2 regions of the Pseudarthrobacter sp. ATCC 49987 genome follow, and region 1 is predicted to be linked to the other one. Evidence: riboswitches for the same ligand, from Rfam matches in the RefSeq annotation. Region 1 holds a riboswitch; the other holds the start of a gene.
The links. Region 1 has a riboswitch for cyclic di-AMP ahead of GXK59_RS13885 (NlpC/P60 family protein). Riboswitches for the same ligand answer to the same signal wherever they lie in the genome.
Positions count from the first base shown of each region.

Region 2: it holds a riboswitch for cyclic di-AMP, as region 1 does, so the genes downstream of both, GXK59_RS14755 (hypothetical protein) here and GXK59_RS13885 (NlpC/P60 family protein) in region 1, are expected to answer to the same signal.

Region 1 is NZ_JAABNS010000001.1:3,006,774-3,012,702, reverse strand. It holds gene GXK59_RS13905 (MFS transporter) at 1-429, shown strand, start outside; gene serC (phosphoserine transaminase) at 467-1,594, opposite strand; gene GXK59_RS13895 (metal-dependent transcriptional regulator) at 1,861-2,556, shown strand; cyclic di-AMP (ydaO/yuaA leader) riboswitch at 2,701-2,916, shown strand; gene GXK59_RS13890 (M23 family metallopeptidase) at 2,921-3,742, shown strand; cyclic di-AMP (ydaO/yuaA leader) riboswitch at 3,880-4,049, shown strand; gene GXK59_RS13885 (NlpC/P60 family protein) at 4,359-5,111, shown strand; gene GXK59_RS13880 (HNH endonuclease) at 5,341-5,841, shown strand; gene mobA (molybdenum cofactor guanylyltransferase) at 5,908-5,929, shown strand, end outside.
Region 2 is NZ_JAABNS010000001.1:3,197,779-3,203,707, forward strand. It holds gene GXK59_RS14740 (winged helix-turn-helix domain-containing protein) at 1-419, opposite strand, end outside; gene GXK59_RS14745 (response regulator transcription factor) at 1,045-1,785, shown strand; gene GXK59_RS14750 (HAMP domain-containing sensor histidine kinase) at 1,789-3,447, shown strand; cyclic di-AMP (ydaO/yuaA leader) riboswitch at 3,552-3,712, shown strand; gene GXK59_RS14755 (hypothetical protein) at 3,711-4,448, shown strand; gene GXK59_RS14760 (glyoxalase superfamily protein) at 4,560-4,937, opposite strand; gene upp (uracil phosphoribosyltransferase) at 4,978-5,613, opposite strand; gene GXK59_RS14770 (phosphatase PAP2 family protein) at 5,626-5,929, opposite strand, start outside.

The sequences.
Region 1 (5,929 bases):
TTCTGGTTTGGCGTGGCGCTGGTTCCGGTGGGGCTCTTCGCGATCACGATGATGACAAGCGCCAACGGCTACGTGCAGACCACCACGGACCCCGTGATGCGTGGCCGGGTGATGGCGCTCTATATGGCAATCTTCATGGGCGGCACGCCCATCGGGGCGCCGTTTGTGGGGTGGGTCGCGAACGTCGCCGGTCCCCGCTGGTCCCTCAGCGTCGCCGCTGCTTCCGGTCTGATCGCTGCCCTGATCGGGCTGGTGTGGATTGTCCGGGCCCAACACCTGCGGATCCGGTTCGACCGCCGTGCCCGCGGGATCCACCACTTCCGCGTCGTGTCCGCCCGCACCGACGGGACCGGGCCGGGCCCCGGTGGAGGCCCCGACGCCAACGGCGCCGGCCGGGGACACAAACCGGACGACGCCGTCGAACGCTGACGAACGCTGACGTAGCAGCGCGCGTGTTGCGGCGGAGCTACTTCTTCAGCTCGCCCAGGACGAAATCGATGCACTCCAGCAGCGCCGACACGTCATCCGGCTCGATCGCCACGAAGGTAGCGATCCGCAGCTGGTTGCGGCCCAGCTTGCGGTACGGCTCGGTGTCCACGATGCCGTTGGCGCGCAGCACCTTGGCGATCGCCGCGGCGTCGATGGAGTCATCGAAGTCGATGGTCGCGATCACGTTGGAGCGGTCCTCAGCCTTCGCCACAAAGGGGGTGGCGTACTCCGAGGCCTCGGCCCATCGGTAGATCCTTCCGGCCGAATCCGCCGTGCGCGCCGAGGCGAAGTCCAGTCCGCCGCTGGCGTTGAGCCACTGGACCTGGGCGTCCAGGGTGACCAGCGTGGCCAGGGCCGGGGTGTTGTAGGTCTGGTTCAGCCGCGAGTTGTCAATCGCCGTCTGGAGGTCCAGGAAGTCCGGGATCCAGCGGCCGCCGGCCTTGATCCGGGCCGCACGTTCCAGCGCTGCCGGGGAAAACAGGCCAAGCCAGAGGCCGCCGTCGGACGCGAAGTTTTTCTGCGGGGCGAAGTAATAGACGTCCGCTTCCGCAACGTCGACGTCCAGCCCGCCGGCAGCCGAGGTGGCGTCAACCAGGACGAGGGACCCTTCATCGGCGCCGGCCACGCGCCGGACCGGAGCGGCGACACCGGTGGACGTCTCGTTCTGGGGCCAGGCGTAAACGTCGACGCCGGCCTCGGCCCGGGCCGCCGGCCGGGTGCCCGGCTCGGACTTGATGATGGAGGAATCGGCCAGGAACGGTGCATTGTTGGTGGCGGAAGCGAACTTCGAGCCAAACTCGCCAAAGGACAAGTGCTGTGCCTTGTTCTCCACCAGCCCGAAGCTGGCGATGTCCCAGAACGCGGTTGATCCGCCGACGCCCAGGATGACCTCATAGCCCTCGGGAGCACGGAAGAACTGGCTGAGCCCGGTCCGGACCGACCCCACCAGGTTCTTGACCGGCGCCTGGCGGTGGGATGTTCCCAGCAGATTCGAGGCCGCTGCGAGTGCTTCCATCTGTTCCGGGCGGACCTTGGACGGCCCGGCGCCGAACCGGCCGTCCTTTGGAAGGAGGTTTGCGGGAATCGTGATGCTGGTGTCGCTCACAGTGGCTCCAATTTTTCGGCTGGTACAAAGTGTGGCTCGGGAGGTGGCCCGGCAGGGTGGCTGCAGCGGAGCCTGTCCTTTCATTCTGCCTGACTGCCCCGCGGGGGAGGGAAAAAGGACCGTCACAGTCCGGTCATTGAGATTATCCGGAGTAATTCAAATTAGGCTAAGCTGGCCTGCGAACGTACGGCGGACCCCGCCAGGGCGCCAGCAGCACGCGGTACGGTGGGAATTACGCAAGGACGGCGCTCGAGGAGCTGAGCTGAATGACGGATCTGATCGATACAACCGAGATGTATCTTCGGACCATTCTGGAACTTGAAGAAGAAAACATCGTCGCCCTCCGAGCCCGCATCGCCGAGCGGCTGCGCCACTCCGGACCCACTGTGTCCCAGACGGTCGGCCGGATGGAACGCGACGGACTGGTGGTTGTTTCCGGCGACCGGCACCTTGAACTGACGGAAACCGGCCGGAAACGCGCCATCGAAGTCATGCGCAAGCACCGTCTTGCCGAACGGCTGCTGGCTGACGTGATCGGGCTCGACTGGGCCTACGTCCACGAGGAAGCCTGCCGCTGGGAACACGTCATGAGCGAACGGGTCGAACGACGGATCTTCGAACTGCTCAACCACCCCACCGTCTCGCCCTATGGCAACCCGATTCCCGGCCTCGCGGAACTGGGCGGCCTGCCGTCCCAGCCCCTCGCGGACGGCGTCGTGAACCTGCTCGAAGCCATGACCGGCTACGGGCCCGATTCCACGGTCAGGGTTAACCGGCTTGCCGAGCCCATCCAGGTGGAACCGGAACTGCTGGTCCAGCTCGATGAGGGTGGCATCCGCCCGGGCGCCCTGGTGTCGCTGGAGCGTGTGGGGGAGTACATCTCGGTGCGGGTCCCCGACATCGAAGGTGCCCTGGAACTACCGCCCGAGGTCGCGGCCCACGTCTTTGTTACCGTCAGTTAACAGGAGCTATCCGAGGACTCATGGACCACCCATGAGTTGTGCACAGGGCCGATAACGGATTTATCTCTGGACGGCTTAATCGCCTATAGTTGATCACTAGTACCGATACCAAAGCGTTATCTGATCCGAAGCCGAACTCTGCCAGCGGATCAGTCGCCGAATCACCTTCTGGCAGAGGCGGGGGAACCACTTCTGGCTGTTCAACAGCCTTGGGGTGAAGTCCGTCAGCGGCAAGCACACTGGACCGAGGGACTCCCCTGGATGCCCCTGCGCCTGGATGCTTGCTACGGCGGACCGGGTCTTTGATCTCTCTGACCCGAATCCGACAGCTAACTCCGCAGGCTTCTCCAGAGAGGAATCGTTCTTGACCACCCAGACCGCCAGGGGCCGACGTCGCGCGTCCGGTCCCGCACCGGAGCCGCGTCCGGCCGTCGCCGTCATGGCAGACCGCCCCCGTGACGCGCACCGCGATGAACGAAGAGGCCGCCGCAGCCCGTTCCGTCAGGTAACAGACTTTGCCGCCGCCAGCGGCGTTGGTCAAAAGGCCGGCATTGCGCTGGCCGCCACGGGTCTGGTCCTCACCGTCACGGTCCCCGCGACGGGCCCCGTGATGGCCACGAACACGGGTTCCTCCTCCGGATCCGTCTCGGCCGCCGTCCAACCGGACGTCACCGCCGCCGACGCCAAGATCGACTTCAACCGCACCGCTATCACCACCCAGGGTGACCCGGACGGAAAGCTCAAGCAGTTGCTGGGCGCCCAGTCCGTCGGCTCCATCACCCGGGCAGCCTCCTCGGGCAGCCTCGGCCCGCCCCTGGACCAGATGAAGACCGCGTCGCCCTTCGGCTACCGCGTCAGCCCCATCACCGGCGGCTCCGGGGAATTCCACCGCGGCCAGGACTACTCGGCCCAGTGCGGCACTGCCGTCCACGCTGCCGCGAGCGGCACCGTGACCTTCACGGGATGGCATCCCTACGGTGGCGGAAACCGGGTGGTGATCGATCACGGCAACGGCCTGGAGACCACCTACAACCACTTGTCCTCGTCCAGCGTCAAGGTGGGCCAGCAGGTCTCCCGCGGCGATGTCGTGGCGCTCAGCGGCACCACCGGCGCCTCTACGGGCTGCCACCTGCACTTCGAGGTCATGGTCAACGGCGAAGTCGTTGACCCGACCGGTTGGCTCTGACAAAGCTGAAGGGAAGCTCTCGCATTCTTGTGACACGCCGTGATCCGAATGTGACATTGGGCCCCGACTGCTGTACCGTTTGACCTACGCCAACTTTTCCGAAGTTGGCGCTCTTGAGTGGATTGCCTAGCTCTGCCACCGCTCAAGGTCCGTTCGCATTACATCGTCTGGCAGGGGCGGGGGAACCAATTTTGGTCTTCGCAAGAAGACCTTGGGGTTAAGTCGCAAAGCTTCCCAGGAAGCAGCGCGGCCGGGTGACTCCCATCCGAATCCGACAGCTCACCTCGCAGGCATTGGGAGAGGCTACTTTCGTGTCTTCACGCCACAATGCTGCGCGTCACCGCGCTTGCGCGGCTCTTACGAGCCCGCTGGAATCCAACTTCCGTGCCGCCCTTGCTGGCGCCCGGAACGGATCCCGCACCGCCGTTTCAATCTCTACTGAGTCCGGCCCGCAGGCCATGCACCTGCATGCAGTTCCCGCTTTTGGCGCGTCTTCGCAGTACACCCTTCGCTAAGTAACCCATTTCGGGGCGATCCGGCGTACCCCCAAGATGCCGGAGCGTCCTCAGCCTGCGCCTGAAAAGCGCGGACCCAGGATCACGAAAGAGAGAACTTAATGACTACTCGTGCAAACGCACGGCACCGCGCCGAGGTCACCAAGACCAACTCGCTGGCCGTCATTGCCAAGGCTGTCGGCGACAACGCCGGCGGCATGGGCCGTCAGGCCGCAGTTATCGCTGCCGCTTCCGGCCTCGTCCTGACCAGCGGTATCGCAGCCAACGCTGCTGAGGCCAACGTCCAGCGCGAATCCACTTCGGCTTCCACGCTCGAAGTCCAGTCGGCCACCCCGGCGACCATCTCGGCAGCTTCCACCATCGCCATCTCCTACGAGAAGCCGGCCGTCACCACCTCCCCGGCACCGGTCGTCGAGGCCCCGAAGCCTGTCGTGAAGGTCCAGGAGACTCCCACGGCGAACACCGCCAAGACCGCCGGCACCAAGGTCGGCGCCGCCGGCACCGCTGCCCCGGCCGTCGCCAGCGGCATGGGCGCCACGATCGCCGCCGCTGCCTACGCCCAGATCGGCGTCAGCCAGGACTGCACCGCACTCGCCACGAACGCTCTGGCTGCTGCGGGCATCAACTACCACGGCTGGCCGGCAGGTTACCTGTCCCTCGGCCGCACCGTGAGCGCCGCCGAGGCACAGCCGGGCGACCTCGCGTACTACCAGAACGGTGGCGCCGGCATGGCCCACATCGCTGTATACGTCGGCAACGGCATGGCCGTTCACGGCGGCTGGAACGGTGGAACCACGTCCCTGCAGACTGTCAACGTCGGCTCCGGCCCGGTCTTCATCCGCGTCGGCGGCTAAGACAGCAGCTGTAGCAAAGTAATCAAAGCACAGGACCCCTGCCATTCGGCGGGGGTCCTTTGCGTTGCCGGGGCGTGAACTTCAGCCGACACGGGTCGCGGCAGGCAAAAAAGATTCGGCGAATTGGCATGTCCATGTTTACTCTTGTTTTGTCGATCCATAGCCCGACCATGCAGAGGGCAGCCGGCCCTCGTGCCCCTGGCGGGTGCGGCCGTGAAGAGGTATGCGGATGCGCACACTCGTTCTGAATGCTGGATATGAGCCGCTGGCGGTTGTGACCTTCCGCCGGGCGCTCGTCCTTGTGCTGACTGGAAAGGCCAGTGTCGTGGCGGAAGGCGACGATCCCGTCGTCGGGCCGCAGGACGTCCTTGGCCGGCCGTCGGTGATTCTCCTGAATCGCTACATCAGGCCCCGGTACAACACGATGACGGCGGTGAGCCGCCGCGGAGTGCTCCGACGGGACGGACACCGTTGCGCGTACTGCGGCAAAGCTGCCCACACCATCGATCATGTCCAGCCCAAATCCAGGGGCGGTGCGGATTCCTGGGAAAACCTCGTCGCTGCCTGCCTGCGGTGCAACAACGCCAAGGGCGACCACACCCCGGGTGAAATGGGATGGAAGCTCAGCTTCAGCCCGGCACCTCCCAGGGGCACCACGTGGCAAATCAAGGAGCTGGAGAAGCCGACGCCGGCCTGGGACCCGTTCCTGCTGCCGGAATCCGCTGCCTGACGCGGCCCGCCGCTGCCTGGCCTTTGGTGCCTGACCGGCTGGCCCGGACCACGCTAGGCTGGGCCGGTGGAATTCGATGCTGTCATTC
Region 2 (5,929 bases), 190 kb from region 1:
ACGGCGACGGCGGCGTAGCTTTCAGCGCCGGAGACCAGGGACTGGGCGTAGGCCCGGATTTCCTGGGCCAGCTTCGCAATGGAGGTGCCGGCAGCCGCCGCGGTTTCCTCGTCGATCCCCATGTAGAGCACGAACCCGCGGGCGACGTTGTCGCTCGGGACGGGACGGACGGGGCTGCCGCTCCCCGGGGCAATCACGGGAGTCGGGGCCGTGGCCGGTGCCGGCGGAACAGCGCGGAGCTGTCCGTAGGAGTTGGGGTTGTATCCCTGCGGCGCATAGCCCGGGGCGGGGAAGCTGTTGCCGGCGCCTGCGGGGGCAAAGGATGCCCGGCCGCCGAAGCCCTGGCGGATACCGGAGGCCTGGCCGGCCTTGCTGGCGTTACGGACGGAGATGTGGACGTATCCGGATGCAACTGACATGGATTGCTTACCTCAATGTGAATGGCCGTCATCGCGGCTCGAATGCTACTTTTCCCCGCAATGAAAACTGGGGAGGGGCGCCCGACGCTGGGCTGGGGGCGAATGCCTAGAAACCTTTGGGGTGTAAAAGTTAGGCGTGCATTCGACAACAGCGCTTCTCGGTACCAGCGGGTGCGCTGATCCAAAAAACTGCGGCTGCAGGTGCTGTTGAGTTCTTGTTCACAATTGAAGTGTGCAACGTAACAATGAAAACTTGCAAGTAACACTGGACGCCAAAGTCCACGATGTGAGACAAAACCCGGAATTGTAGTGCAAATCACAATTCTGCCCGGTCAATAAAATAACAACTGTTTTGGTTAATCCATGGCCCTGCGCGCCATCTACCGAACAAAGTTCGGTCGAAACCCCCAAGTTCCCAAAATCATTCACTGTGCGTCGTAATCGTCAAACTGTTCGTCTACTTAGCATTGGATGTCCAGCGTCCCACAGAGTGGTCACCGGAGGATCCGGCAATTATCGGACCGGCTAGCGGCTGCGGGGATGTCCAGCTCGCTAGGCTGGGATTCACAGGCACCGCACAGGATCCCCAAAGCCGTGCTTAACCGGCAGATCGGAGAGTTGTCCCATGGCCACCTCGCACTCCATGACCAACAATCTCCCCCAGCTCTCCCACCCGGATGGCTCCCCCATCCGGGCCCTGGTCGTGGACGATGAACCCAGCCTCTCCGAGCTCATGAGCATGGGACTGCGGATGGCGGGCTGGTCGGTGGCCGTCGCCGCCGACGGGCCCGAAGCAATGAAGCTTGCCAAGGAATTCCGCCCCGACGTGCTAGTGCTCGACGTGATGCTTCCCGGATTCGACGGCGTTGAGCTGCTGGGCCGGATCCGCGCCTTCGCCCCCGAGGTGCCGGCACTGTTCCTGACAGCAAAGGACGCTGTCCAGGACCGCATCACCGGGCTGGCTGCCGGCGGGGACGACTACGTGACGAAGCCGTTCAGCATGGAGGAAGTGTTGCTCCGGCTGCATCGGCTGGTCCAGCGTTCCGGAGTGGCCGCGATGGATACCGCCGAACTCGTCGTCGGGGATCTCGTCCTGAACATCGACACGCGCGAAGTGCGTCGCGCGGGTGAGGAGTTGCACCTCACTGCCACCCAGTTCGAGCTGCTGCGCTACCTCATGGAGAACCCGAAACGCGTTGTCAGCAAAGCCCAGATCCTGGACCGGGTATGGGACTACGACTTTGGCGGGCAGGCCAACATCGTGGAACTCTACATCTCGTACCTGCGCAAGAAGGTCGACGCCAACCACCCGCCCATGATCCACACGGTGCGCGGCGCCGGCTATGTCCTGAAGCCGGCGGACTGATCCGTGCCTGACCGCTCCCCCACGATCCGCCCTTCCGGGCTCAACTGGCGCAACCCCGCCACCTGGCATCTGCGCACCCGGCTTGTCCTGGTCACCATGGCCCTGCTCGTGGCGATCTGCGGTGCGGTCGGCGTCGTCAGCTATGCCTCGATGGACTCCTTCCTGACCAGGCAGCTCGACAAGCAATTGGTGCAGGCTGCCGACCGCGCCCGCGAGTTTGGCCGCACCGGCGGCCGCGCAGACCCCCTGGACGCGCGGGGCCAGGGAATCGGTACCCTGAACGCCAGGATCGTGGACGACTCCGTCCGCAGCGCCGGCTTCCTCGCCGAGGACGCCACCCGGAAGTCGCTCACCGACGAGGACGACGAAGTTCTCCTCAAGCTCGCCGCCCGGAGCGAGCCCGTGAACCGGACCCTGTCCGCCGGAGCCTACCGGCTGGTGGCCGCCGAGACCCCGGACGGCGATGTGATCGTCACCGGCCTGCCGCTCGCCGAGAAACAGAACACGCTGGCTTCATTGGTCTGGACGATGGTGCTCGTGTCCGCTGGCGGCCTCGTCGTGATCGGCCTTGCCGGGACGGCGCTGATCCGCCGCACCATGAAGCCGCTTGATCAGCTCTCCGAGGTGGCCACACAGGTCTCCCGCCTCCCGCTCGACGCCGGAGAAGTGGGACTCGCCATGCGGGTGCCCGCCGCCGCGGCTCATCCCGGCACCGAGGTGGGCAGTGTCGGCCATGCCTTGAACCTGATGCTGGACAACGTCTCCAACGCACTCGAAGCCCGGCAGAAGAGCGAGACGAAGGTCCGCCAGTTCGTCGCGGACGCCTCGCACGAGCTGCGCACACCCCTGACAGCCATCCGCGGCTACACCGAGCTGATGCGGATGACCGAACACTTCACCCCCGACGGCGCAAAGTCCCTCGCCCGGGTGCAGAGCCAGTCCGAACGGATGACCACCCTGGTGGAGGACCTGCTCCTGCTTGCCCGGCTGGACGAGGGCCAGCCCCTCAAGCTCACCGAGGTCGACCTCACCCAGCTGGCCATCGAGACGGTCAGCGACGAGAAGGTCATGGCCCCGGACCGGGTCTGGCATCTGGAACTCCCGGAAGAGCCGGTGGTGGTCCGCGGGGACGCGACCCAGCTGCACCAGGTGCTGGCCAACCTGCTCTCCAACGCGCGCAAGCACACCGGCCCCGGCACCATGGTGGTGACCGGCGTGAAGCGCGCGCCGGACGGGAGCGCCGTGATGACCGTGACGGACAACGGCCCCGGGATCTCCCCCGAGTTCGTGGACCGCGTGTTTGCGCGGTTCACGCGCGCTGACGCGTCCCGGAAGAATCCCGTGACCGGTACGACGCCGGCACCCGGCCGGCGGCCCCTTCCCCGCCATCCGATTCACCCGCCCAGGACGCTCCCCGGCCCCCCGGCGGCCGCTGCCGTCGGGATGGCCCCAACGGCTTCCGCCGCGTCGGCAGAGGGAACCAGCGGGCTGGGATTGTCCATCGTGCAGTCGATTGTGGAGGCCCACGGTGGGACGGTCAGCGTGGCCTCGGCGCCCGGCCGGACCGAGTTCACGGTGCGCCTGCCGGCTACCCCTCCGGCGGGCCGGGGAGAGGCCCCCGCCGGACAGGCCCGGGAGCAAGCGGCCACGCCGTCGTCGTGATCCCTGTTACCAAAATGTGACTCAGCAGTCCGAGTCCTGTACCGTTTTTAGGGTGCGGCCATCACTAGGGCCGCATATCCGGATGCACGCCAAGCTCTGCCGCCTCCCGGATTCCGCTGGACCAGGCAGAGGCGGGGAACCCAGAGTTCCCGGGCATTTCTGCACATTGCGCCCTTGGGGTGAAGCCGACACGTGAGATTCCGTGCGGCCGGATGACCTCATCCGAACCCGACAGCTAACTCCGCAGGCGTTGAGAGGCGATCATGACTGAATTCAAGGCACAAGCGCGCCCTGACGGCGCTGCACCGACCCGCTCGAAGCCATCCCGCCACCGCGCTGAGCCGGCCAAGCCCGCTTCGGCCCTGTCCCGCTTTGCCACCAATGCAGGCTCCACCGGCCGCCGGGCGGCCGTTGTTGCTGCCGCTTGTGCAGTGCTAGTGGGAGTCGGAGCCGCCGGCCAGGCGTCCGAGACAGCCGCCCGCACTGCCAACGCCGGCAACTCCACGGAATCAACCGTCACGGCGGCCCCCCTGACGCACCTCGATTTTGAACGTGTCCGGGTGGCGAACCAGACCCCTGTCCCCACCGGCGGCATCGCGGCCCAGTCCACCGAGGTGAAGCCCGCCGAAGCACCGGCCCCGGCGGCTGCCCCGGCCCCCGCGCCCGCCCCGGCACCCGCTCCTGTTGCCGTCGACGATCCTGCCGGCGCACAGGCGTACGCGGCGAGCCAGCTGGGCTCCCATGGCTGGGCCGCCAACGAGATGCAGTGCCTGATGAAACTCTGGACCAAGGAGTCGGACTGGAAGACGACTGCCACCAACCCGAGCAGCGGCGCCTACGGTGTGGTCCAGTCCCTGCCGGCCGAGAAGATGGCCAGCGCGGGCGCCGATTACCGCACCAACTACCGGACCCAGATCAACTGGGGCCTGACGTACGTCAAGGACCGCTACGGCTCCCCGTGCGGCGCCCTGAACTTCCACTACGCGCACAACTGGTACTAAACAACCGGCACCGCGGGCCTCAGCCCCGGCCGGACGCGAGGCCCCGGATCCACTGGATCCGGGGCCTCGCTTCTGCCTGCCGCAGTCCGCGAAAACGGTGTCGCAGAGCGGCTAACCGCCGGGACGGTTGGGGATGTACTGCACCGCCCATTTGTTGCCGTCCGGGTCGGCAAAGTGGACGAAGTGCCCCCAGTCCTGGACGTCGACGTCGCTGACGTCCACGCCGTTGTCCTTAAGCTGTTTGTGCGCGGCCTGGATATCGCTGACCACAAGCTGCAGGCTGGGGGCCGTTCCCGGCGGAGCGTCGTTGAGCCCCTCGCCGATGGCAATGGAGCAGCCTGAGCCCGGCGGGGTCAGCTGGACGAAGCGGATGCCGTCCATGGGCCGTTCGTCGTAGTCGGCGTTGAAGCCGACCTTGTTGACGTAGAAATCCTTGGCACGGTCCACATCAGACACGGGAACAAAGACAAGTTCAAGTTTCCAGTCCATGCGGCTCAGGCTAGCCCCGGGTGCTATTTTCCGGTAGGGGCTAGCCGGCCACGCCGTAGAGGCGGTCGCCGGCGTCGCCCAGGCCCGGGACGATGTAGGACTTCTCGTTGAGCTTCTCGTCGATCGAGGCGAGCACGATCGTCACGTTGGCGTCGGCAAGCTCCTCTTCCAGCTTCGCCAGGCCTTCCGGGGCGGCCAGAAGGCAGATGCAGGTGACGTCGGAGGCGCCGCGCTTGAAGAGGAACTTGATGGCCTCGCGCAGCGTGCCGCCGGTGGCGAGCATGGGGTCCAGGACGAAGATCTGCCGGTCCGTGAGGTCCTCGGGGAGGCGTTCGGCATACGTGATGATGCCCAGGGTCTCTTCATCGCGGGCCATGCCCAGGAATCCGACCTCGGCCGTGGGGACCAGCTTGGTCATGCCCTCAAGCATGCCGAGTCCGGCGCGCAGGATGGGGACCACCAGCGGGGTGGGCTTGGTGAAAGCCGTGCCAATGGTGGTGCTGACCGGTGTCTCGATGGTCACCGGTTCGGTGCGGACTTCCCGGGTGGCCTCGTACGCCAGGAGCGTGACGAGTTCCTCGGTGAGCTGGCGGAAGACCGGTGACGGGGTGTTCTTGTCCCGCAGGACGGTGAGCTTATGGGCGACCAGCGGGTGGTCCACAACGAGAGTGCGCATGGGTCAAAACTATCACCCGGCGGCAGGGGGCCCGCCCGTGGGACCGCGGGTCCCGACGTCGTTCGTCTCCCCCGGAGCGCCGCTGCCGGCGGCGCCGTCGCGCAGGTGGGCCTCGTTGTCGAAAGTCGGTGCGGGTCCGGCCTGTTCCCGGTGCCGCAGGACATGGAAGAGCCGGTGGGCCAGGATCACTATCCCGACCCAGGCCAGTCCCAGCACCCAGCCGATGATCACATCGGTCATCCAGTGGTGGCCCAGATAGACCCGGCTCATGCCCATCGCGAAGATGAACACCGCCCCCGCCGCTATCAGGCTGACC